3 regions of the Exiguobacterium sp. UBA5002 genome follow, and region 1 is predicted to be linked to each of the others. Evidence: a T-box and tRNA genes for the amino acid it is inferred to sense, from the RefSeq annotation. Region 1 holds a T-box; the other regions hold tRNA genes.
The links. A T-box is a leader RNA that pairs with one kind of tRNA and senses whether it is charged. The one in region 1 lies ahead of B4C70_RS08435 (valine--tRNA ligase), so its partner is inferred to be a tRNA-Val.
Positions count from the first base shown of each region.

Region 2: it has a tRNA-Val gene. The T-box ahead of B4C70_RS08435 (valine--tRNA ligase) is inferred to sense a tRNA for this amino acid. The anticodon was not compared.
Region 3: it has a tRNA-Val gene. The T-box ahead of B4C70_RS08435 (valine--tRNA ligase) is inferred to sense a tRNA for this amino acid. The anticodon was not compared.

Region 1 is NZ_DGYQ01000026.1:246,655-257,467, reverse strand. It holds gene lon (endopeptidase La) at 1-941, shown strand, start outside; gene yihA (ribosome biogenesis GTP-binding protein YihA/YsxC) at 943-1,524, shown strand; gene B4C70_RS08465 (AI-2E family transporter) at 1,671-2,813, shown strand; gene hemA (glutamyl-tRNA reductase) at 3,028-4,368, shown strand; gene hemC (hydroxymethylbilane synthase) at 4,452-5,378, shown strand; gene B4C70_RS08450 (uroporphyrinogen-III synthase) at 5,368-6,048, shown strand; gene hemB (porphobilinogen synthase) at 6,045-7,034, shown strand; gene hemL (glutamate-1-semialdehyde 2,1-aminomutase) at 7,031-8,341, shown strand; T-box leader at 8,396-8,625, shown strand; gene B4C70_RS08435 (valine--tRNA ligase) at 8,676-10,813, shown strand, end outside.
Region 2 is NZ_DGYQ01000045.1:70,896-77,965, reverse strand. It holds gene B4C70_RS13565 (phytoene desaturase family protein) at 1-296, shown strand, start outside; gene B4C70_RS13560 (histidine phosphatase family protein) at 355-921, opposite strand; gene B4C70_RS13555 (response regulator transcription factor) at 938-1,588, opposite strand; gene B4C70_RS13550 (HAMP domain-containing sensor histidine kinase) at 1,590-2,939, opposite strand; gene B4C70_RS13545 (YdhK family protein) at 3,086-3,640, shown strand; tRNA gene B4C70_RS13540 (tRNA-Val) at 3,688-3,760, opposite strand; gene B4C70_RS13535 (nitroreductase family protein) at 3,898-4,524, opposite strand; gene yhfH (protein YhfH) at 4,710-4,856, shown strand; gene B4C70_RS13525 (polysaccharide deacetylase family protein) at 5,049-5,894, shown strand; gene B4C70_RS13520 (YkyA family protein) at 5,910-6,551, shown strand; gene B4C70_RS13515 (EamA family transporter) at 6,652-7,070, shown strand, end outside.
Region 3 is NZ_DGYQ01000045.1:80,111-87,180, reverse strand. It holds gene B4C70_RS13605 (hypothetical protein) at 1-167, shown strand, start outside; gene B4C70_RS13600 (metallophosphoesterase family protein) at 203-937, opposite strand; gene B4C70_RS13595 (PTS transporter subunit IIC) at 1,297-2,319, shown strand; tRNA gene B4C70_RS13590 (tRNA-Val) at 2,415-2,487, opposite strand; gene B4C70_RS13585 (efflux RND transporter permease subunit) at 2,673-5,813, shown strand; gene B4C70_RS13580 (hypothetical protein) at 5,875-6,360, opposite strand; gene B4C70_RS13575 (M15 family metallopeptidase) at 6,417-7,070, opposite strand, start outside.

The sequences.
Region 1 (10,813 bases):
ATTTATCGAATGTCCTGTTCATCGCGACAGCGAACGATGTCTCGAACATCCCCGGACCGTTGCTCGATCGGATGGAACTGATTCAAATCGGTGGCTATACGGAACAAGAGAAGACGGAAATTGCCGTTCGTCATCTCTTATCGAAGCAACTGGCTGAACATGGTCTGAAAAAGAGTCAATTAACAGTCAAGGCAGACGCGCTAGAAGAAGTCGTCCGGCGTTATACACGAGAAGCCGGTGTCCGGAATCTCGAACGTGTTCTCGGCTCACTTTGTCGGAAAGCAGCGAAACAAATCGCGATGGGTGAGAAGAAACGGGTGACGGTGACAAAACGTAATCTGGATGATTTCTTAGGCAAACCGATCTACCGCTATGGTCAAGGCGAGCTCGAAGATATGATTGGCGCGGTGACTGGTTTAGCGTATACTGCTTTTGGGGGCGATACGTTGACGATCGAAGTCAGCCTTGCTCCGGGTAAAGGGAAATTGCAGTTAACCGGGAAACTCGGTGATGTCATGCAAGAGTCGGCTCAGACCGCTTATAGCTTCGTCCGAGCGAATGCGACGCCCCTTGGCATCGAACCGAATTTCTACGAAACGCAAGACATCCACATCCACGTTCCTGAAGGTGCTGTACCAAAAGATGGTCCATCTGCTGGGATCACACTCGCGACAGCATTGATTTCCGCTTTAACAAAACGTCCGGTTCGCCGGGATGTCGGGATGACAGGTGAAATCACGTTGCGTGGACGTGTCTTACCGATCGGTGGATTAAAGGAGAAGTCACTCGCAGCACATCGTGCGGGCTTGACGACCGTTCTGCTGCCGCAAGACAATACGCGGGACATCGATGATATCCCGGAAAGCGTTCGCGCAGGAATGGAATTCATTCCGGTCGCGACGATGGAGCAAGTGCTCGAACATGCATTAAAAGGAGAGTAACATGAAAATTTATAAAGCTGATTTTATTACGAGTGGCGTCAATCCGGAACATTATCCGGAGCCATTGTTGCCAGAAGTGGCACTCGCAGGGCGATCGAACGTCGGAAAGTCTTCCTTCATCAATAAGCTGGTCCAGCGAAAAGCACTCGCACGGACATCTTCGAAACCAGGTAAGACGCAAACCTTGAACTTCTTCAACATCAATGATGAAGTCATGTTCGTCGATGTACCGGGTTACGGATATGCGAAAGTTTCGAAGACGGAGCGTGAAGCGTGGGGCAAGATGATGGAGAAGTACTTCACACAACGTGAAATCCTTAAAGGTGTCGTACAGCTCGTTGACATCCGACACGATCCGTCTGCGGATGATGTGACGATGTATGATTTCTTGAAGTATTACGATCTACCGGTCATCGTCGTTGCGACAAAACTCGATAAAATCAAGAAGAGTCAACGTGATAAACATATCGCGGCGATTAAACGTAAGTTGCAATTTGATGGTCAAGATACATTGATTCCTTTCTCGTCCGAGACAGGAGAGGGCGTCGATGCAGCGTGGGAAGCGATTTATCGCTTATTGTAAAGATTAAAGCCTACGAAATCTGCAGGATTTCGTAGGCTTTTTTACTTTCTATACATAAAAAGTGCTTTGTGAAAAATCTATTATTTCGTAATATAGTGTGTAAGAATAGCTATAATGACTATGTAATAAATGGGAGTGTGAATGGTTTGGATTTGCTTCGAAACAAATGGTTTAAGGCATTAATCTGGGTATTAGTGATTTTTCTCGTTATCTGGGTCGGTACAAAGATCTCATTTTTATTCCAGCCGATTAAAGTCATGCTGGCATTGATCTTCCCGCCGCTGATCATTGCGGGGATTTTCTATTATTTCACGCTCGGTATCGTAGATGCATTGCAAAAACGCGTCAAGAAACGTGGTCTTGCCGTGTTGATCGTCTTGCTTGGTTTCATCACGGTTCTGACGATTGCTGTCGCTTCGATCGGACCAATTTTAGTCGAGCAGGTGACGGATTTTGCGACAAGCATTCCGACGCTCGTCATCGAATTACGAGATCAGACGTTAAACTTACGCGATCAATTGATGGACAATCGTTTCATCTCGACATGGGTTCACGAGAATACGGACTTATTTGACAAGTGGACGAATGAAGCGACATCGTATGTCGGTACCGTCTTCAAGTCCGTCTCGACGTCCGTTGGAACGATTTTCGGTGTCATCTCTTCGACGGTCTTAATCATCGTCTTAGTGCCGTTCATTTTAGTGTATATGTTGCTTGACGGGTATAAATTCCCTGACTCCGTCGTGAAATTGTTACCGCGTAGCTACGAAACGGAAACGCGTAAAATTCTGCACGACATGCACGTGACAGTGAAGCATTACGTCAACGGACAGGTCATCGTCTCAATCTGCGTCGGTGTGATGTCCTTGATCGGCTTTTTCATTGCTGACATTCAATATGCGTTATTGCTTGCCTTATTCTGTACGGTGACGAACATCATCCCGTATCTTGGACCTTACATCGGTGCCGTCCCGGCAGTCATTGTCGGATTCATTGATGATCCGATCAAAGCGGTCTATGCGATCATCACGATCGTCGTCGCGCAACAAATCGAATCGAACTTGATTTCTCCTTACGTTCAAGGAAAAACACTCAAGGTCCATCCCCTGACGATTATCATCGTTTTGCTCGTTGCCGGGAAAATCGGTGGCATCATCGGTGTCATCTTGGCAGTTCCGACCTATGCGGTCTCAAAAGTCGTCATTCAGAACATCGCTCGGATTTATCGTTTACGTCAGCAACGTCTCGACGTACCGGACGTGACGGTATCACCTGAATCGTTGAAGTAAAGTGTAACCCTCTGCTCTTTTTAGGAGCAGAGGGTTTGTGATTTTTACGGGAGAGGGATAAGGTAGAAGAAGAGAAAAAATGAAGAAGATTTCACAACTTCGACTCATTTTAGTTTATAAATTGATTGGAATCTTTTTTATAATGGTTATAATGTAGGATAGAGAACGAAAAGATAGATCGGAACGAAATCTTTGGACGTAAGGGGTAGAGCGTATGCATATCGTAGTGGTCGGCTTGAATAACAAAACAGCGCCTGTATCAATACGCGAACAAGTCTCATTTGGGGAGCATGAGATGAAGGGAGCGGTCGTCGCATTGCGCGATGAAAAAAGTATCTTTGAAAGTGTCATCGTCTCGACATGTAACCGGACGGAACTGTACGTCGTGACGGATCAGCCACATACAGGACGGTATTATACAAAACGTTTCCTTGCAAACTGGTTTGGTTTGACGATGGAAGAGCTCGAGCCCTATCTCTTCATCCATGAAGGATTCGATGCGATGAAACATCTGTTCCGCGTGACAAGTGGTCTTGATTCAATGATCGTCGGTGAAACGCAAATCCTTGGTCAGGTCAAGACAAGCTTCTTCATGGCACAGAAGCTTGAAACGACAGGAACGGTCTTTAACAAACTCTTCAAAGAAGCGGTCACGCTCGCCAAACGGGCTCACGCAGAAACTGGAATCGGTGAAAATGCCGTTTCTGTCAGTGCTGCTGCCGTCACGCTTGCCGAACAGTTACTCGGATCGCTTGAAGATAAATCGATTGTCGTCATCGGTGCGGGAGAAACTGGCGAATTGACGACGCTCAACTTATATGAAGCAGGAGCTCGTGACATCACGGTCTTTAACCGGACGCTCGCCAAAGCAGAAGAGGTCGCGAATCGGTTCGAAGGATCAGCGCATTCGATTAATGAAATGCAGTGCGGTTTGCTTCGGGCAGACATCGTCATCTCTTCAACAGGTGCAAAACGCGCCATCATCAAACGGGAAGACATCGCAGCAGCACAGCTGTTCCGTCACGATCGTCCATTCTTGTTGATTGACATCGCAGTACCGCGCGACATCGAACCGACCGTTGGTGACTTGCCAGGCGTTCATTTATATGATGTCGATGATCTGACATCGATCGTCCAGCAAAACATGGCGGAACGGATGAAGGAAGCGGCGAAAATCGAACAACGAATCGAAGCGGCAATCGCTGAGTTCGAAGGGTGGATGACGACACTTGGTGTCGTGCCGATCATCACGGAATTACGAGACCAAGCATTGCGGATTCAACAAGAAACGATGCAAAGCTTGGAACGGAAATTACCGGAGATGTCAAAACGTGAAAAAACCGTCATTGGTAAACACATGAAATCCATCATCAATCAATTGTTGCGTGAACCGCTATCTTACATTAAAGATGCGGCAGCGAAACCGGATGCCGATGAGCGGATTGCGCAGTTCATGGATACGTTCGCATTAAACGAAGACTTGTTCGATGGGCTCGAAGATGAAATCGTGACGTCAGAAGAGACGACACCTTCAGCAAAAGCTGTGAACCGGTGAACAAAGTACGATTTGTGTTACAATAGAAAATGCATGGGGCGGACTTGTGCCGCCCCTTTATCATTGTACAGGGGGATTTTAGCATGCGAAAAATCATTGTTGGATCGCGAAGCTCGAAGCTAGCGATGACACAGACGAAATGGGTCATTGACCAGTTGAAACAAGCCGGCGCGCCGTATGAGTTCGAAATCAAGAACATCATCACAAAAGGGGACCGCATTTTGGATGTGACGCTCTCTAAAGTCGGCGGTAAAGGATTATTCGTAAAAGAGATCGAACAGCAGATGATTGACGAAGAAATCGATTTTGCTGTTCACAGCATGAAGGATTTACCGTCTGAACTACCGGATGGTCTCATCATCGGTGCCACACCAGCGCGTGTCGATGCGCGTGATGCCTTGATCACGAAAACAGGAGAAGGTCTTGCTTCCTTGCCAGAAGGTGCGGTTGTCGGCACGAGCAGCTTACGTCGTGGATCACAATTGCTAAAACTCCGCCCTGATTTAAAAATCGAATCGATTCGCGGGAACATCGATACACGACTTGATAAATTAAAAAATGGTCCGTTTGACGGGATTCTGCTTGCAGCAGCTGGTTTAAAACGGATGGGTTGGTCTGAAGATGTCGTATCGGAATATCTTTCAACAGAAGACATGATTCCAGCTGTCGGTCAAGGAATCCTCGGTATCGAATGTCGCGAACATGATCAAGAAGTACGTGATCTCCTGCACCTGATCCATGATCAGATGACAGAAAAAGTGGCATACGCAGAGCGCGCTTTCTTAGCGGCGATCGAAGGTAGCTGTCACGTTCCGGTCGGTGGATTCGCGACGATTAACGAAGACATGTCAACGACACTTGTTGGATTCATCGGATCCGTCGATGGAGAGCAAATCCTAATCGAGCGCGAATCAGGTCTTGACCCGATGCAACTCGGTCAAGACGTTGCCGAACGTCTGCTTGCTTCGGGCGGTCGTGAGATTCTCGCGACACTTCCGGATGACTTGTAAGCAGGTACTCTTCACGGGCAGTCGACCACCGACGACCGAGCAGATGGCGCGACTGCGCGCCGTCGCGATCGAGTCAGTGCACTATCCTGTCATTGAAACGCGACCGGTTTCGTTTACGTTGCCAAGGGGAATTGATTGGCTCATCGTGACGAGTCCGAATGGTGTCCACCGGATTGCTGATGCATTGCCTGAATTAGCAGCAACGCGTATCGCGGTCGTCGGACGAAAGACGGCAGACGCACTTGCGAAGTACGGTCGAACAGCCGACTTCTGTCCGTCGACCTTTACAGGAGATGCACTCGTCGCAGAACTCGTACCACACTTATCTGACGGCGATCATATCGTTTTTGCGCGAGGGAACCGCTCGCGGCAAGCACCGGTCGATCAGTTACGAAAACTGAATCGATATACGATCGAGGATATCATCACCTATGAAACCGTCACCCGTCGACTACCTGAAGCTCTTATCAGAAATGCCACCTATATTGGACTGCAGAGTCCTTCCGCTGTCGAAGCGATTGCTCCGCTAGACCCGAAGACGACCTTCATCGTCATCGGGACGATCACGGAGCAAGCAGCAAAAGCAGCCGGACTTCAACCGATCCATGTCGCCCGTGAATTCACGGTGGACGGCATGATTGATCGTATCATTGAGGAGGAATCAGCATGAACACATTAGAATACGCACGTCACCGTCGTTTACGTCATACCGCATCACTCCGGTCACTCGTCCGCGAGAACCAGTTGCATAAATCAGATTTGATTTATCCGATCTTCGTTGCAGAAGGCGAAGACATTAAACGCGAAGTCAGTTCGATGCCAGGCGTCTTCAACTTATCACTCGACCATCTGACGGCTGAGATTGAAGAAGTCGTCGCACTTGGAATCGAATCTGTCATCTTATTCGGTGTCCCGCACGACCACTTAAAAGACGAGCAAGGATCAGGTGCGTTTCACGATCACGGGATCGTTCAAGAAGCGACACGTCTCGTCAAGAAGGTTGCCCCGCAGCTAACGGTCATCGCCGACACATGCTTATGTGAATATACGTCGACAGGTCACTGTGGAATCGTCGCCGACGGTACGGTCGATAATGATGCGTCATTACCGCTTCACGTCAAAACAGCCATCTCACAAGCTCGAGCAGGTGCCGACGTCATCGCTCCATCATCGATGATGGACGGATTCGTCGCAGCGATTCGTCAAGGATTAGACGAGAACGGCTTCAGCCATATTCCGGTCATGAGCTATGGTGTTAAATACGCGTCTGCTTATTACGGCCCATTCCGTGACGCGGCAAACTCGGCACCGGGAGAAGGCGACCGGAAAGGTTATCAAATGGATCCAGCAAACCGTCGCGAAGCGTTCCGCGAAGCAACAGCGGACGTCGATCAAGGAGCTGACTTCATGATCGTCAAACCTGCACTTGCGTTCATGGATATCATTCGTGATGTGCGCGAGCGAATCGATCTACCAATCGTTGCGTATAACGTATCGGGTGAGTATGCGATGGTCAAAGCCGCTGCCTTGAACGGCTGGATCGACGAAGAACGAATCGTCCTTGAGACGATGCTTGGCTTTAAACGAGCAGGCGCTGATTTAATTATCACCTATTTCGCAAAAGACATTTGTCGTTACCTGGAGGGGTCGAAATGAGCTTAATTAACCAGAACTCAAAATCAAAAGAAGCATTCGAGCGGGCACTCCCGCTCATGCCAGGTGGTGTCAACAGTCCGGTCCGTGCTTATAAATCGGTCGGGATGACACCGATTTTCGCAGATCATGCGAAAGGATCAAAGCTCTATGATATCGACGGAAAAGAGTATATCGATTATGTCCTGTCATGGGGACCAATGATTCTCGGTCATGCCGATCCAATCGTCACTTCAGCGATCCAAGAACAAGCGACACGTGGCTGGAGCTACGGGACACCAACGGAAATCGAATCAGCGATGGCGGAAGTCGTCATCAGTCGGGTGCCGTCGGTCGAAGTCGTCCGGATGGTCAACTCAGGGACTGAAGCAACGATGGCAGCGCTTCGTCTCGCACGTGGCTACACAGGTCGGACGAAAATCCTCAAGTTCGAAGGCTGTTACCATGGTCACGGTGACTCGCTCTTGATCAAAGCAGGTTCAGGTGTCGCGACACTCGGATTACCAGATTCACCAGGCGTTCCGGCGCAAATCGCGAGCATGACGCTGACAGTTCCGTACAACGATTTGGATGCTGTCCGGATCGCGTTTGAAAAACACGGCGACGATATCGCCGGTGTCATCGTCGAACCGGCTGCTGGGAACATGGGCTTCGTGCCACCAGAACCAGGCTTCCTCGAAGGCTTACGGGAAATCACGTCGGAAAACGGCGCTTTATTGATCTTTGACGAAGTCATGACCGGTTTCCGTGTCGGATTCCACTGTGCGCAAGGACACTTCGGTGTCACACCGGACATCACATGTCTCGGTAAAGTCATCGGCGGCGGCATGCCAGTCGGGGCTTACGGCGGACGTCGTGACATCATGGAACAGATCGCACCACAAGGTCCAATCTATCAAGCGGGTACATTATCCGGGAACCCACTCGCGATGGCAGCGGGTCTAGCGACATTGACACAATTGAAACCAGAGCACTATGAAGAGTTCGACCGGAAAGCGAGCCGTTTGTCGGAAGGTTACCTGAACGCTGCGGCGAAATACAACATTCCGCTGACGACGAACCGTGCAGGCGCGATGTTCGGTGTCTTCTTCACGAATGAACGCGTCACGAACTTCGAAAAAGCGAAAACATCGAACCTTGAGATGTTCCGTTCGTATTATCAAAAGATGGCGGCGCGAGGTGTCTTCTTACCACCATCACAATTCGAAGGTCTCTTCCTGTCGATCGCTCATACGGATGAAGACATCGAGCGGACGATCGAAGCCGTCGAATTGACGTTCAAGGAACTCCAAGTTGAATTTGGTCGTTAAGCAGTTCTTGACGATTGCTTGAACTCTCGGCTAAAATGAGTAAAGAAGAAAATGGCAACAGCGATGACGGGAAGAGTAGTCTTGTATTCGTACCGGTGTAGAGAACACATCCTTGGCTGAAAGATGTGACGGGCGAACAGGAGGAAGGTCACCCCACGAGCTGGTATCGTGAGTCTTACGAGCGATATCCGTCCTCCACACGTTACGTGGCTCGAGGGCATCCGATTTTGGATGAACTAAGGTGGTACCGCGGAAAAAAGCAACGGCTTTCTTTCGTCCTTAGCATAGGACGAGAGAAGCCGTTTTTATTATGGACAAAAAGGGAGCGATCAGGATGCAGGAATTATCAATGCCAACGAAGTATGATCCGCAGGCAACGGAAGAAAAATGGTACGACTTTTGGGTGAAAGGTGACTATTTCAAAGCCGATCAGGATCCAGAAAAAGAGCCGTACACGATCGTCATTCCACCACCGAACGTCACAGGTAAATTGCACCTTGGTCACGCGTGGGACACGACGTTACAAGACATGCTGACACGGATGAAGCGGATGCAAGGATTCGACGTCCTTTATCTACCAGGAATGGACCATGCCGGTATCGCGACGCAAGCAAAAGTCGAACAAAAACTGCGGGCAGAAGGGCAATCACGTCTTGAAATGGGTCGTGAGAAATTCCTCGAGCAATCTTGGGCATGGAAAGAAGAGTATGCGTCAACGATCCGTGCACAATGGGCAAAACTCGGTCTTGGACTCGATTACTCGCGTGAACGCTTCACGCTCGACGAAGGGTTGTCGGAAGCAGTTCAAGAAGTCTTCGTGAAACTTTACGAAAAAGGCTTGATCTATCGTGGCGAATACATCGTTAACTGGGACCCGGCGACGAAAACAGCGATCTCGGATATCGAAGTCATCTACAAGGATATCGAAGGTGCCTTCTATCACTTCAGCTATCCACTGACAGACGGTTCAGGTCACGTTGAACTCGCGACGACACGTCCTGAGACGATGCTCGGCGATACAGCGATTGCCGTGAACCCAAAGGATGAGCGCTACGCTCACCTCGTCGGAAAAACGATCACGTTACCAATCGTTGGTCGCGAGATTCCGATTGTTGCCGATGACTATGTCGATATGGAGTTTGGTACAGGTGTCGTTAAGATTACACCAGCACATGACCCGAACGACTTTGAAGTCGGTAACCGTCACGAATTACCACGTGTCCTCGTTATGAACGAAGACGGAACGATGAACGAGAACGCAGGGAAATACGAAGGCATGGATCGTTTCGAATGCCGGAAACAAATCATTGAAGATTTAAAAGCAGAAGGTGTTTTGATCAAAATCGAACCACACTTGCACTCTGTCGGTCACTCGGAGCGTTCAGACGCGATCGTTGAGCCGTATCTCTCACTCCAATGGTTCGTTAAAATGGAGCCACTCGCGCAAAAAGCACTCGAGGAGCAACAAGGACCAGACAAGGTCAACTTCGTTCCACAACGCTTTGAAAACACGTACGTACGCTGGATGGAAAATATCCGTGACTGGTGTGTCAGCCGTCAACTCTGGTGGGGACACCGGATACCGGCTTGGTACCATAAAGAAACAGGTGAAGTCTACGTTGGCAAGGAAGCACCAGCTGACATTGAGAACTGGGAGCAAGATAACGATGTCCTCGATACATGGTTCTCTTCAGCGCTCTGGCCGTTCTCAACGATGGGGTGGCCGAACACGGACGCTGCTGATTATCAAAAATACTTCCCGACATCGACACTCGTTACGGGTTATGACATCATCGCTTTCTGGGTCTCACGGATGATCTTCCAATCGTACGAATTTACAGGACAACGTCCATTCCAAGACGTCTTGATCCACGGATTGATCCGTGATTCGGAAGGACGCAAGATGTCAAAATCACTTGGGAACGGAATCGACCCGATGGATGTCATCGAGAAGTATGGTGCCGATTCTCTTCGTTGGTTCTTAACGACAGGATCAACACCAGGCAACGACCTCCGCTTCTACTGGGAAAAGATCGAAGCAACATGGAACTTCTCGAACAAACTGTGGAACGCAAGCCGCTTTGCCTTGATGAACATGGATGGTCTAACGTTTGATCAGATCGATTTGACAGGCGAGAAGTCACTCGCAGATAAATGGATTCTGACACGCCTACAGACGACGATTGACGACGTAACGCGTTTATCTGACAAATACGAGTTTGGTGAAGCGGGACGTATTCTTTATCACTTCATTTGGGAAGACTTCTGTAACTGGTACATCGAGATGGCGAAGTTACCGCTCAACGGGGAAGATGAAGCAGCGAAACAGACGACGCGTTCAGTTCTTGCGTACACGCTCGACCGAATCATGCGTCTGATGCACCCGTTCATGCCGTTCATCACGGAAGAGATCTGGCAACACTTACCGCATGAAGGCGAGACGATCACACGTGCTGCATGGCCAACACGCGA
Region 2 (7,070 bases), on a different contig from region 1:
AACTGGAGCGGATGGGACTTCATGGACTTCGAGAATCGATCGAGTTTGAATATCGCTTTACCCCAGAAGATTTGAAGGAATTATACGGTCCAAACGGTGGATCGATTTATGGTGTCGCAGCCGATCGGAAGAAAAATGGTGGATTCAAGATTCCATCGAAGAGTGACTTGTACGAAGGACTTTATTTCGTCGGTGGTTCGACACACCCAGGCGGCGGTGTACCGATGGTCACATTGTCCGGTCAACTGACGGCTGACTTGATCCGAAAACATGAAGGTGCTGTTCCTACACCTTAAGATTTCTCCAATTAAAAAAGAGACGGAAACTGATTCACGCATCAGTTCCGTCTCTTTTTTAATTTGTATTCGTCAAAAGTGGTACGACGTGAATGTCCGCCTTTTCTCCTGATTTCACATCCATTCGACATACGGCTGGCATCGATAAGGACTTCCAAAATGCGTAATCGAATGTCGGATCAAATGTTTCTAAGAGTAGCACCATGATATTTCCATGTGTTCCAAGAACGACTGTTTCGTCAGGATGCTTCTCCACTAGTTCGTCGATGAATGGTCGAATGCGTTGCGACGCTTCGTTGTTCGTTTCGCCTCCATACGGATTTTCATTCGGATGTTGCCATACATATGTGACCGCTCCTTGAAAATCGTCAAGCTCTCCCGGTGCCAACAATCGCTCTCGTAGTTCCTCTACCTCAATGATTGGTTGTTGACGTGCCTCCGCGAGCGGTGCAATCGTCTCGATTGCCCGTCGATACGGGCTGCTGTAGAATCTGTCGATTGGAATTTCTTGAAAGGTTTCAAGTAAACGTATCGCATCTGCCTGTCCTGTATCGGAAAGTGGACGTGCTCTCTCATCTGTTGAGTATGTCGAATGTGCGTGCCGTACGAAATAGAGTGTCGTCATGTTTTGAATTTCCCCTTTATTGGTGTGTCCAGCGGTATCCGATTCCGCGAACTGTTTCCAGATGCTGTTCAATCGGAAAACCGCAAACACGTAGTTTTTCTCTTAAATGTCTGATATGCGAGTCGATCGTCCGCTCGTCTACAGCCGCTTCCGCTCCCCATAACATCGTCGTTAGTTGATCGCGCGTCCAAACACGTCGTGGAGAATCTAAAAATACACCTAACAACTCAAACTCCGTCTTCGTTAACGAAATCTTTTGTTGGAGGTAACTACAACGATAGCTTTCCCGGTCATAGGATAGACTATCGTACTGTTGCTGTAATAAAACTTCCATTCGTCCGATCAGTTCCCCTTCTTGAATCGGTTTTGATATGTAATCATTCGCTCCTACTTCTCGTGTCCGAATGATGTCTTCCCGTTGATTCCGCGCCGTAACCATTAAGATCGGGATGTTAGAGTGTTCTCGAATGAGACGACAACATGTCCAGCCATCCATATCCGGCATCATGACATCTAGTAAAATCAGGTCGAATACGCGCTGACGGCAGAGATCAAGAGCTTGTTGCGCAGAATCCACAAGCTGACACGTGTACCCATACGGCTGAATATACAGTTTGAGCAGTTCAAGCATTCTTGGTTCATCATCTACGATCAATACATGCGGCATTTTATTTCTCCTTCCACTGCAGTGTCACTTGTGTTCCATGTCCAAGTTGACTCTTGATGTTCAATTCTGCTCCATGTGTCTGAGCAATTGCTTCAACGATGGAGAGTCCGATTCCAGTTCCTCCATGTTTTCGAGAACGAGATGCTTCCGTTCGGTAGAGCCGTTTCGTTACATGAGGTAAAGATTCTGCAGCGATCCCTTCTCCTGTATCTTCGATTTGAATGAAAACTCCTACTGCGTTGACACCATAACGAACGGTGATTTTTCCCGACGTCGTATGTCGCCGTGCATTTTCAATGATATTCACGATCATCTGACGGAGCTGCTGAGCGTCACCCATCACTTCTATTCGCTCACCTTCTATCTCGAACGAAACATTTTCTTGTTCGATGTCCAGGCGCATCAATCGTATCACTTGATGAATCAAGTCTTCGACATCGACAGGTTTTCGTTCCATCATAAAAGCATTGGCATCAATGCGTGCTAACCAAAATAATTGCTCAATCCATTCATTCATTTGCTGACTTTCTTCTCGAATGATCGTAATGTAGCGTTGTTGCTCATCCGGCGTCAACGTTTGACGTTCGAGAATGTCCGCGTATCCCTTTATATATGTCAATGGTGTTCGTAGTTCATGAGATACGCTTGCTAAAAATTCGGATCGTTCCCGATTCAAAAAATCGAGATCTTGTTTTAATTGCTGAATCGAACGCGCCAATTGTCCCAGTTCGTCTTGTCGATCAATCGGCAACGCTCCATCTTCCCCATCTAATAGACGTGCCGTCGCTTTTTCCATTTGAACCAGCGGACGAGAGATGAGCCGGGTCGTCCAAATGCTTGCCGCACCTGCTAATAAAAGTGCGAGCAGACCCACTTGGAAAAACTGCTGTTTCAACGGATCAAGTACGTGATCCACGATTGCTTTAGAAGCGAACATGAAGACATGACCCCGATGTTTCCCGTCGATGGTAATGGGACTGTCCGTCATTAAAAAGTCACGCATCGTCACGATTTTTCCTTGTTGACGGTAATCGAAATCCGTATGCTCTAGCACACTTTTCATCTCATTCGACAAAGGTCGTGACGCTTCGAGTCGTTTTCCATCTGCATCAGTGATCACCACAGTAAACGATGAATCTGCTTCCATCATGCTGACATGGCGCATCGTCGTTTGGTCATAGGAATCGACAAGGACATCACGATGGGTATTTCCTCGGTTCAGTAAACCGTCCACTACTTCCTGCGTTCGTGTTTGAGACAACTGATAATACAACGTCCCAAACAACACACTGCCACAAATTAAAAATGCCGCAAGCACGATTCCTCCGACCGAGTATGAAATACGACGCATGACATTTCCTCCCTTTCTCTTCACTATTAGTATAGCGAAAAAAACACGATCGACGCTGACAAACGAAACTGTCACCTCATCTGCACACGATTTGCACATACGCTGGGTATAATAAAAAAGACTAGTGAATTCAGGAGGGTTTTATTATGAAAAAATCATTGACGTTAACCGCACTGGCTCTTAGTTCTACGCTTTGGCTCGGTGCATGCGGATCCGCTTCAAATGACGAAGGAAGCAATAGCGACTCACACGACATGTCTCATGGAGATATGATGCATTCGAGTGATGGAAAGATACCGTCTGGTCTAAAGGAAGCCAGTGATCCGACTTATCCGAAAGGAAGCAACGTCACGTTGACGACGAATCATATGGATGGAATGAACGGAGCTAAAGCAACGATTGCGGGAGCTTATGATACCGTCGTCTATGCGATTAGTTACAAACCGACCAATGGTGGAAAAATGGTGAAAAATCATAAATGGGTCATTCAGGAAGAACTCGATCCCGTTCCAACTAAGCCACTACAAGTTGGTGATGAAACGACTGTCAAAGCGGATCATATGAAGGGTATGGATGGAGCTAAAGCGACGATTGACGAAGTAAAAGAAACGACTGTTTATATGGTGAACTATGAACCAACGGACAGTGGAGAGATGGTGAAAAATCATAAATGGGTCACAGAGGATGAGATAAAGAAATAATAAAAAAAAGCCCGCTTTTCCTTTAAAGGAGAAGCGGGCTTTCGGTATGATTCTGACTGGGCTCGAACCAGCGACCTCTACCCTGTCAAGGTAGCGCTCTCCCAGCTGAGCTACAGAATCATGTTTGCAGTACGTTATGTACTTGCTAGGACATGTATTAATATATCAAGAAACTAAAAGGTTGACAAGTCTTTTTCCGAAAAAAATAAAAAAATTTAAATGGGGGAATCAACCCCGCTTCCCCCATTTTGAATGACTTACAGGAAGGTTGATACTCGATCAATCGGTAAACGTAGTGCCGGACGTTTTTTCGCATCTTCAACCGCTTTTCCGACAGCAATTAACATGACCGGTACATACCGTGACTCGGTGATGAACGTTTCTGCAAAACGTTGATGATCAAATCCCCCCATTGCGAGTGTTGATAATCCACGCGCTTCTGCCGCAAGCATCAATTGCATCGCAGCAAGGCTCGCATTCGACATAGCCGCGTCGCGACCATACGCCTCACTTTGATAAGCGCCTTCTACCTGTGCCTTGATCGAATCAAACAGATCCTCTGTCATGCCACCTGCTTCTACTGCTGGACCGTACACCGAATTGTAGTTTCGATTAGCTTGAACATCACCTAAGATCGCAATGACTGCTGAAGCCGAAGTGATAGCCGGCTGATTGTATGCGATCGGTGCAAGCTGCTGCTTCGCTTCTTCCGAATGAAAGACCGTGAAATGCCAGTGTTGCAAATTCCAAGCACTCGGCGCGGCTGTCGTCCATTCTAATAGTTCTTCTACTTCCTGTTTTGAAAGCTTGAACGTTTCGTCGTAATGACGAACGGAACGTCTTTCTGTTAAGACACGGATTGTATCAAGTGTTGCCTGTGTCATGTGTAAATCCCCCTTATCATTATCAGATTATTTAGATATCGTAGCATGTCTCTTTTTCATTGTCCTCTATCAGTACTTCAAATGAATTAACTGTTATAAAACAATAGTTGACATTAAACTTCTGTACTAATACAATAAAATCAAGAAAAAAAATCATTGCGTTTACTTTGAAGGAGGAAAAACACATGGAACAACCCCTTTATCAAGAAGCATCTGCTGCATTCTATCGTGAGCTTCCCGTCAAGACGTGTGCCCATTGCGGAAAAGAGATGGATGAACAATGTGAATCCTATCAAACGGAATGCGATGAGTGTGCTGTAACAGAACACTAATAACACATGAAACAATCACTTACTTAGTGGTTGTTTTTTTATTTCTTTTAAACTCTTTCTAAATAAATCGATATTTTTTAGAAAAATCGATTTTCCGTCATCTTTTTGTCATCTGTTTGTTACAAAAGAAACAGTCAGAATGTTACATTATCTGTATATGATATTTTTTGACAAAAGGAGCGACAGACAACGATGGATCCATTTACCTCAAGCCACGCTAGTGAACTCGGTCCACGACCGCGTACAAAAAAAAGAAAGTTTTTCCCTCGATTTTTCTTACTTCTCACACTTGTTTTTCTCGGAGTTGGGGGATATGTCGCTTATCGATACGTATTTACTCCTGAACAGCAATCCATTACGACAGGTAAATCCATTACTGAAGTACCTGTCGTCAATATGGAAAAAGCACGCGTGGAAAAATGGAATGGTGTGACGAAAAAAGTCGCTTATTTAACATTCGAGGATGGTCCATCCGTATTAACACCGGACTTACTTCGAACATTGGATCAACTTCAGACTCGTGCCACTTTCTTTTATCTCGGATCACAAGTAGATGCTTTTCCGCAAGAAGTCAAAGCTACTGCTAAAGCTGGACACTATATCGGATTACACGGGGAAACACACGATTACGATACATTATACGAAAAAGGAAAGTATGTCTCAGAGATGCAAAGTGTTCAGAAGAAAATCCATGAGTTGACGAAGCTAACACCACATTTGACACGACCACCTTATGGCTCTGATCCCGGCATCACGAAAAAAATGGCATCTGCCATTCATTCAGCAGACTTCCGTGTGTGGGACTGGTCAATCGATTCAATGGACTGGTATTACAAAGATAGTGCAAAAGAAGTAGCGAATACGGTTATTCGGCGAGCAGAGCGTCCGTTTGAAATCATACTCTTACATGAACAACCACAAGCCATCAAGGCACTTCCAGCCATTGTTGCCGGACTTCAGAAAAAAGGCTATCAATTCGCGATTTATGATGAAGATTTCCATATTCCGTACAACTTCGCGCAACACTCGAATTTATAAGGAGTTACTATCCAGATGGAAAAAACATTCGTAGCAATACTGTTCCTGTCGAGCTTCGGACTCGCTGCCTGTTCCAACGATTCACCAGCCTCTCTTCATGAACAGCTAGAGCAACAAGTCAAAGATGAAGAGAAAGCATTCACGCTAGCTGATCAACGTGCTCGTAAGGACGAAATTTCAGTTAATACGTACCAAGCCGTTCTTGATGCAGGTGCTGAAGAAATCAAACGCTCTCAAAATGAACGAGAGGAATTAGAAGCCTTAAATGACGAACGGCTTGCTTTATTGAAACAAGAAGAAACGTTACGTAAAGAAACATACGCTGCACTTGATCTTGAAGAATTGCAGGATGCTGTCAACCAACTTGATGGTAAAGCAAAAACAGAAGGAACTGCCTTAGTAGCAATCATCAAGGAACGCCAGCAGACGTTTCAAACGTTCTCGAAAACGTATCGACAAGCGATGGACGCCGAAAAGAAAGTGCTTTCACGCTTGACGAAAAAACCGGATTTCGTTAAGATTGATGAGTCAACAGCGGATTTAAATCGTTTAACACGGAAAGCTACCGCGTCATTAAAGAAGTGGAATGCACTGACCGTTCAGTATAATCAAACGAAAACCCGGCTGTATCGTTTGCTCGACACATCAACTCAATAAATCACACAGGTTGCAACCAAACCCTGTCCAAAAAACCTGGACAAGGCCCCGTTGCAACCTTTTTTGTGTGGTTTTTACTAAAAATGGAGGGAAATTATTCATGCATCGCTCAAAAGCCACTTTATTCGTTCTCATCGGCGCTATCAGTTATGGTGTCCTCTCAACGATCGTCAAACTCGCTTATGCCGCTGGATTCAACTCAGCAGCCGTTTCAGGTAGTCAATTTTTCTTCGGCTGGCTCATGATTTTCGGACTTGCCTTATTTACGAAAAACCTTCGTCTCGATCTCAAAACAGCTGGTCTTCTCATGCTGATTGGTATTTCAAGCGGTACAACCGGTTACCTCTATTACCAAAGTCTTCAGACCGTATCGGCATCCGTTGCGATCATTCTCTTATTCCAATTCACTTGGATTGGTGTCATCATTGATGCTCTCGCATTCAGACGCTTACCTACTCGCGCGCATTTCCTGTCCGCGATTCTACTGATTGGCGGAGCCATTCTTGCGAGTGCGGCTTA
Region 3 (7,070 bases), on a different contig from region 1:
TTGTATTATTTCTTGCAACATTGATCAGTCTCATCGTTGCCTTTTTTGTGGCCCCTGTCCTTGCGCTATTCTTTTACTGGTCACGCCATCCATTGAAACGAAACATCGGTATCGTGTTACTGATTGTCGTGTGCCTCATCTCAATTATGACGAAGCTATCTGCTTAATCGACTTCCTTCATGAACTACTCATGAAGGTTTTTTCATGTCCTACTACCGAAGAAGAGACGGCGCATCAACTCACGTTCCGGCATCTCCGTCGTATTGAGGACGTCTAAAAATGGTCGATCATCATATGAAAGCTTCAGGATTTCTGAACGGACTTGATCCTTCTCCCAATCAATGATTGCTACTGGGGCGATGGCTGTCTCCTGACATCCAAGTGCACCTGGATTAATAAAGAGTGTTTGTCCTGTCTCGACTTGTTGCGCTGGATGATGGTGACCGAAACCAATGATCCGCGCCTCACTTCCAGCAAACAGGACGGATAAGTTTTCTTTCGTTCCATCCACCGCTTGCTTTAACGGCTCTTCACCAATCTTCTTCGTCTTATCGGCATAAGCATAGTGCGTCAGGTGCATCGTTTGTTCCTGATGCATGATATTTAAGACACGCGGTAAACGTTCCAAATACTTTTGATTTTCTTGCGTCAACGTATCCGCAATCCATTGATGGTGCTCTTTCGCATGGCGGTAACTATCGGGATAGGTCTCCCCATGAATTAAAGCAAGGACACATTCATCATGATTCCCAGAAATCGTTTGAATATCAGGACGTTGCTTCAATAGATCAATGACTTCATTATGCTCTGGTCCAATGCCGACAAGATCACCGAGACAATAGACGGCATCGATATCTGGTTGTTGATCAAGATAGGACAATACTGCACGTAATGCTGATGCATTGCCATGAATATCTGTAAAAAGCATCACTTTCATGTAAACGCCTCCATTGTTGGTACATTAGGATTTCCCGGTGATACCGTGAATTCCTGTCAGATTTCAGGAAAAATAAATTGTCAGAAAATATTGATTATAAATCAAGAGCGTGTTAGGCTTAGAAAAATTCACAGAGAGGGGCACGATCGAATGATTCCGACGCAACAGCCATTTAACCAAGCCGGCCGACTGATTATTCTATGCATGAGGGACTGAAAACTTTTCCGATGATGAAACGGAAATGATTTTTGGGCCCTTCTTTCGATGCATCGAATGAGGCGCCCGCACAGAATGAGTGGCGCCTATCCCAAAAACGGATAGGCTTTTTTCATGGCAAAAAATAGAGATAGATAGAGAGGATGACAACGTTGAAAGAATATGCGATGGATCGAATGGTAAAAGTATCAGCTGGAATGGCAAATGCCGTTCTTGTAACACTTGGTGTCGGACTCCTGATTGAGACGCTCGGAAATCTTCTACATATCCAAATGCTACTGACGATTGGTGGTGTCGCAAAAGTACTACTCGCCCCTGCACTTGGTGCCGGTATTGCCTTTCAGCTCGGAGGAAACACACTTGTCCTGTTCAGCGCGATGATCGCAGCAACGATCGGTGGTGCCGCTCTTCAATCAACTGCTTCTGGACTCGTTCTTGTACCCGGTCAGCCGATCAGTGCGTTACTCGCAGCTGCCGTCGCTGTATACGTCGGAAAACGCATGACTGGAAAAACGAAATTTGACATGATGGTCATCCCGATGAGCGCTGTCCTTGCTGGCGGCGTGACTGGAATCGGTGCTGCTGCCGTCACGACACCACTCCTTACAAAATTCAGTGCCATGATCACAGCATCCGTTGAATCATCTCCAATCGCAACTTCTCTTGTCATTGCACTCATCTTTAGTGTCTTATTGATGTCTCCTGCTTCGTCCGCTGCACTCGCTATCGCTTTGCAACTTGATCCTGTAGCAAGTGCCGCTGCACTGATTGGCTGTTCCGCTCAATTCGTCGGCTTCACGTTGATGGCATACCGTCAGACGGATCCAGGTGGTTTGATTGCTTCATTCTTTGTAACACCTAAAGTACAATTCCCGAATATCGTTAAAAATCCACGTCTTGTCGTTGCACCGTTTCTCGCAGCGATGATTTCAGCTCCTGTCGCGACGCTTCTTCTCTCTTTGAAAGTACCGTACGAACTCGCAGGACTTGGATTAAATTCGATGATTGCCCCACTCAATATTTTCGTCAACCAAGGTCCTCAGGCGTTCCTCGTCTTCTTCTTGACTGGTGTCGTTCTACCTGGCGTCTTGACGCTCGTCTTCTATCGATTGACGACCGTCGCAGGGTGGACGAAGCGTGGCGATCTCCACCTCGAAATTCAATAAAACAATTTACCTCCCTTCCAACTATTCCTGATTGATTTCGGGAATAGTTTTTTAACGCAAAAAAATCGCTCCTTCGAAAAGGAACGATTTCGGTATGATTCTGACTGGGCTCGAACCAGCGACCTCTACCCTGTCAAGGTAGCGCTCTCCCAGCTGAGCTACAGAATCATGCTGTGTTGTTACTGGGTATGTTTTTATTATAGCAGCATATCGAAAAGTGTAAAGCCTTTTTAACAAAAAAATTTATCTTTTTTCAAAAAGATCTTTTCAAATAAAAACAGTTTTAAAGTTGCGGGTTCTATGAGTGTCTTCTACTATGTAAATAAGCACATATAAAAGAAAGGAGCGTTCATATGAACTTTTTAACCCGATTTAGTTTGAAGAACTCGGTTGCTGTCTTCATCATTGCAATCCTATTGATTTTAGGAGGCGTGTATTCCTTCTCACAATTAAAAGTTGATCAGTTCCCGGAAATCGAGTTTCCTCAGATTTCAATCGAAGCGGTTTACCCTGGTGCATCACCTGACGATGTCGATAAACAAGTCGTCTCAAAGCTTGAAACTTCCCTTAAAGGAATTGAAGGGGCTACCAAGCTAACAAGTTCTTCTTATGAAAGTATCGGTATCTTAAACATCGAATTCCCGTTCGATACCGATATGGATAAGGTCGAACAACAAATCGATGCTGCCATCCAAGATGCGAATATACCGGAGGAAGCAACGACGAAATTAAATCGTCTGTCCTTTGGATCGTTCCCGATCTATAATATCTCCTTCTTTAGCAAAGATGGCAAAGACATCGAAAAAATTCTAAAGGAAGATATCGAACCTGAACTTAATAAGATTCCAGGCATCAACAGCGTGTCGGTTGGTGGCTATAAGGATGATCTCGTTCAAATCACTGTCGATAAGGAGAAAGCGACGGAAGCGGGTCTCTCGCTCTCAAGCATCAAGGAACAAATCAATGGAAAGTATGTCTCGTTCCCATCTGGTCAGCTATCAGAAAACGATTCGAAAATTCCGATTCGCGTTGAGGAAAAACTAGAAAATCTAGATAAACTAAAAAATCTACAATTGACACCTGCTGCAGGTGCGGCTAGTTCATCAAATAACGGTCAAACAGGTGGTTCATCTGCTGGCGGTCCACCACAAGGTGCAACGCAAGGACCACCAAGTACAACAGGTGGAACAGCTGCAGATCAGGCGCCTGAACCTGCAGAACCGATTCGCCTAGAGGATATCGCAAAAATCGAAGCAGTCTCGCAACAAAGTGAAAAAACGCGTTACGATTTAAAAGATTCCTTATCGATGGCAATCACGAAAAAACAAGATGCCAATACAGTCGAAATCGCAGATGAAGTCACAAAGATCCTCAATAAATATGACGATCAAGTCGACTATACGATTGGGATCGATTCAGCGAAGGATATCGAGGAGTCCGTTGCGACACTCGTCAAAGAAGGATTACTTGGTGCACTCTTCGCATCACTCGCTGTACTCTTGTTCTTACGGAACCTCCGCGCGACGATCATCGCCATCGTCTCGATTCCATTATCATTACTCATCGCTGCTATCTTCTTGAACTGGCAAGATATCTCCCTGAACATCATGACACTTGGTGGGATGGCTGTTGCAGTCGGTCGTGTCGTCGATGATAGTATCGTTGTCATCGAAAACATCTTCCGGCGCGTCCGAAAATCCGAATCCGGTATGACGGATGAGATCATCGAACAATCGACAAAAGAGATTCTAAAAGCAATCACGTCATCGACGCTGACGACCGTGGTCGTCTTCCTGCCGATTGGATTTGTCGGTGGTATTACTGGTAAGTTCTTCTTACCGTTCGCTTTGACGATTATTTTCTCATTACTTGCTTCACTACTTGTGGCAATCACGATCGTACCGATTCTCGCGAAGTTTGCATTCAAAAAGGTACCAGCGGAAGAAAAAGAAGGAGTTCTTCAACGGTGGTACGGCAAGCTGATTGAAAAATCACTCTCGCACAAGGCGATCATCTTGGTCGTATCGTTCGTCCTTCTCGGTGGTTCCCTGGCGATCGTACCGCGTCTCGGCTTTACGTTCATTCCGAACGAAGCATCGAAGACCTTGACGGCATCGCTTGAACTTCCTGCTGCTACATCACTTGAAAAAACAAGTGACGTCTCATTTGAGATGGAAAAAATGTTCGACAAAGAACAAGCCATTGCTGACGTGACGACTTCTGTCGGAGCGCGTGACTTTACGACAGGCTTACGTCTCGATAATAAAGCAAGTTACTTCTTGAATCTAAAAGACGGCGTAAACGTCGAGAAAACGATCAAATCACTTGAGACACAGATGGAAGACATCGCTCAAGACGAAAACGTCGATGTCAAAATCAGTGTGGCTGAACTATCGACAGGTGGTCCTCCATCGAATAACAACGTCGATGTCGACTTGTTCTCGAACGACCTCGAAGCCCTTCAAGAAGCGGCAAAACTCGTCGAGGATAACATGTCGCAAAATAATGATTTGAAATATATCACGAACAACTTCAGCGAAAAACAAAAGCAGTATCTCGTAGAAATCGATCCTGAGAAAGCAAGTGATCGCGGACTATCTGGTTTCCAGATTCTCGGTACCGTTAACGATCAAACGAAGCCAGTCACGGTCGGAACGCTCAATCTCGACAATAAGGATCAAGACGTACAATTATCTTATGAAGAAGGACTCGTCTCGAAAGAAGATCTCGAAGACGTCCAACTCTTCTCAGCAAACGGTCCTGTCGCTTTGAAAGATGTCGCGAACGTCAATGAAGTCGAGACCTTCACATCGATTCAGAAACTCGACGGAAAAGTATATGCTCGCGTATCTGGACAAGTCAAAGGAGACGACGTTCAAAACGTATCAAATGCCGTAAAAGCTGACGTCGAAAAAATCGATTTACCAGACGGTGTCTCACTGACAAGTGGTGGCGGAAATGACGATACGGTTGAAATCTTCCAATCACTCGGAATTGCGATCGTCGTTGCAATCGGACTTGTTTACCTGACAATGTTGATTACGTTCGGAAAAGCTCGGATTCCATTCATCATCTTGTCCTCTCTGATCTTTGTTCCGATCGGTTCACTCGTCACGCTCTTCCTTGCGAATGAACCATTGTCTGTCAGTGTCATGATCGGCTTCTTGATGTTGATCGGAATCGTCACCACGAACGCAATCGTTCTCGTAGACCGCATCGGTCAAAACGTCGGACGTGGTATGCCGATTCGCGAATCATTGATTGAAGCTGGTAAAACGCGATTACGCCCAATCCTGATGACCGCATTTGCAACAATCATGGCATTGGTACCACTCGCATTAACCACTTCTTCAGGAACATTGATCTCAAAAGGTCTTGCCTTGACGGTCATCGGTGGATTAACGACCTCTACGTTGTTAACACTTATCATCGTTCCTGTCGTCTATGAATTGTTCTTCTTCAAAAAAGCAAAAAAAGAACGTACGACTAAGTAAATGCACATGAAAAGGAGCCTATCGCGATCCAAGTGATAGGCTCCTTTCATTCTATAAGACCTTACGACTCTAACTGTTCATCCGTTCGTTCCAACGTACCATCATGTTGCGCCACTAATCCGTCGAGGACGGATGGTTCAAACTCTTCACCGATCGCAATGATTCCTGTTTGTCCAGGCGGAATGACACCGAGTGTTCGTTTGAATGTTTCTTGAATTTCTTGATTTTCCTTCATGTCTTTCGATCCACCAATCAGCATACCCGTCATCGAACCAAGTAAGATGCCGAATGAGCCTCCTAGAATACCTACCGCCATTCCAATTAACGACCCTTTGACGGCGCGATTCGATCCACTTAGGTCTACAGCATCTTCAAACGAAAAAGCACCATTCTCATTTCGCTTGATGACGGCAATCTGTTCGAAATCGACTTGACCTCGCGCATGATATTTCTTCAATTCACTGAACACTTGATAGGATGTCGCTTCTTCTTTGAACGTAAACGTCATAATGTGATGTTTCGCATCTTTTTTTGCTATTCGTTCCACCTCTTTCACCTGAGACGAATAACCGACTAAGCCAACATCCTCTATTTACCATGTTTTTAAGGAGTCGAAACCTTTACTGGTTTCCATGGTGCGAGGTGGAAATACTCCTCCATTGTTAATCCACTGACTTTTAGACGAGCGGCAAGCGTTGCTCCGACATACCGATAGTTCCAGCTCTCATACGTATACCCCGTCCAAGATTCTTTACCAGATGGATAGCGGAGATGGAAACCGTAGCGGTGAGCATTCGCAAACAACCATTTTGCCTCTTTTGTTTTGGAAAAGCTAAACGTGGCGTATTTTGTTGAATCAGCGCCTCCGATATCAAACGCAAGACCTGTTTGGTGTTCACTTTTCCCAGGTTCTGCACTATACGTACTCGCCTTCTCATATCCATCACGCGCAACATATTTATCAAATAACGTTTTTTGATAGGCATAGGAGCGATATGTACTAAACGCAACGAGCGTAATTCCCTCTTTTTTAGCCGCTATACGCATTTTCTCAAACGCTGCTCTTGCTTGTTGATTCTCACCAGGAGCGTACGTCGCGCGGAGCGCTAAGTTCTTATTCGCGATGAGGGTCTTACCGATCCGTTTCCCACCGATTTGTTCATCCGTCAGTAGATACTTCGTACTCGCATAACCAATCTTCGTACCATATTGTACTTTTGACCATGTACCGACTTTCGACAGTTCCGTCACATAGAT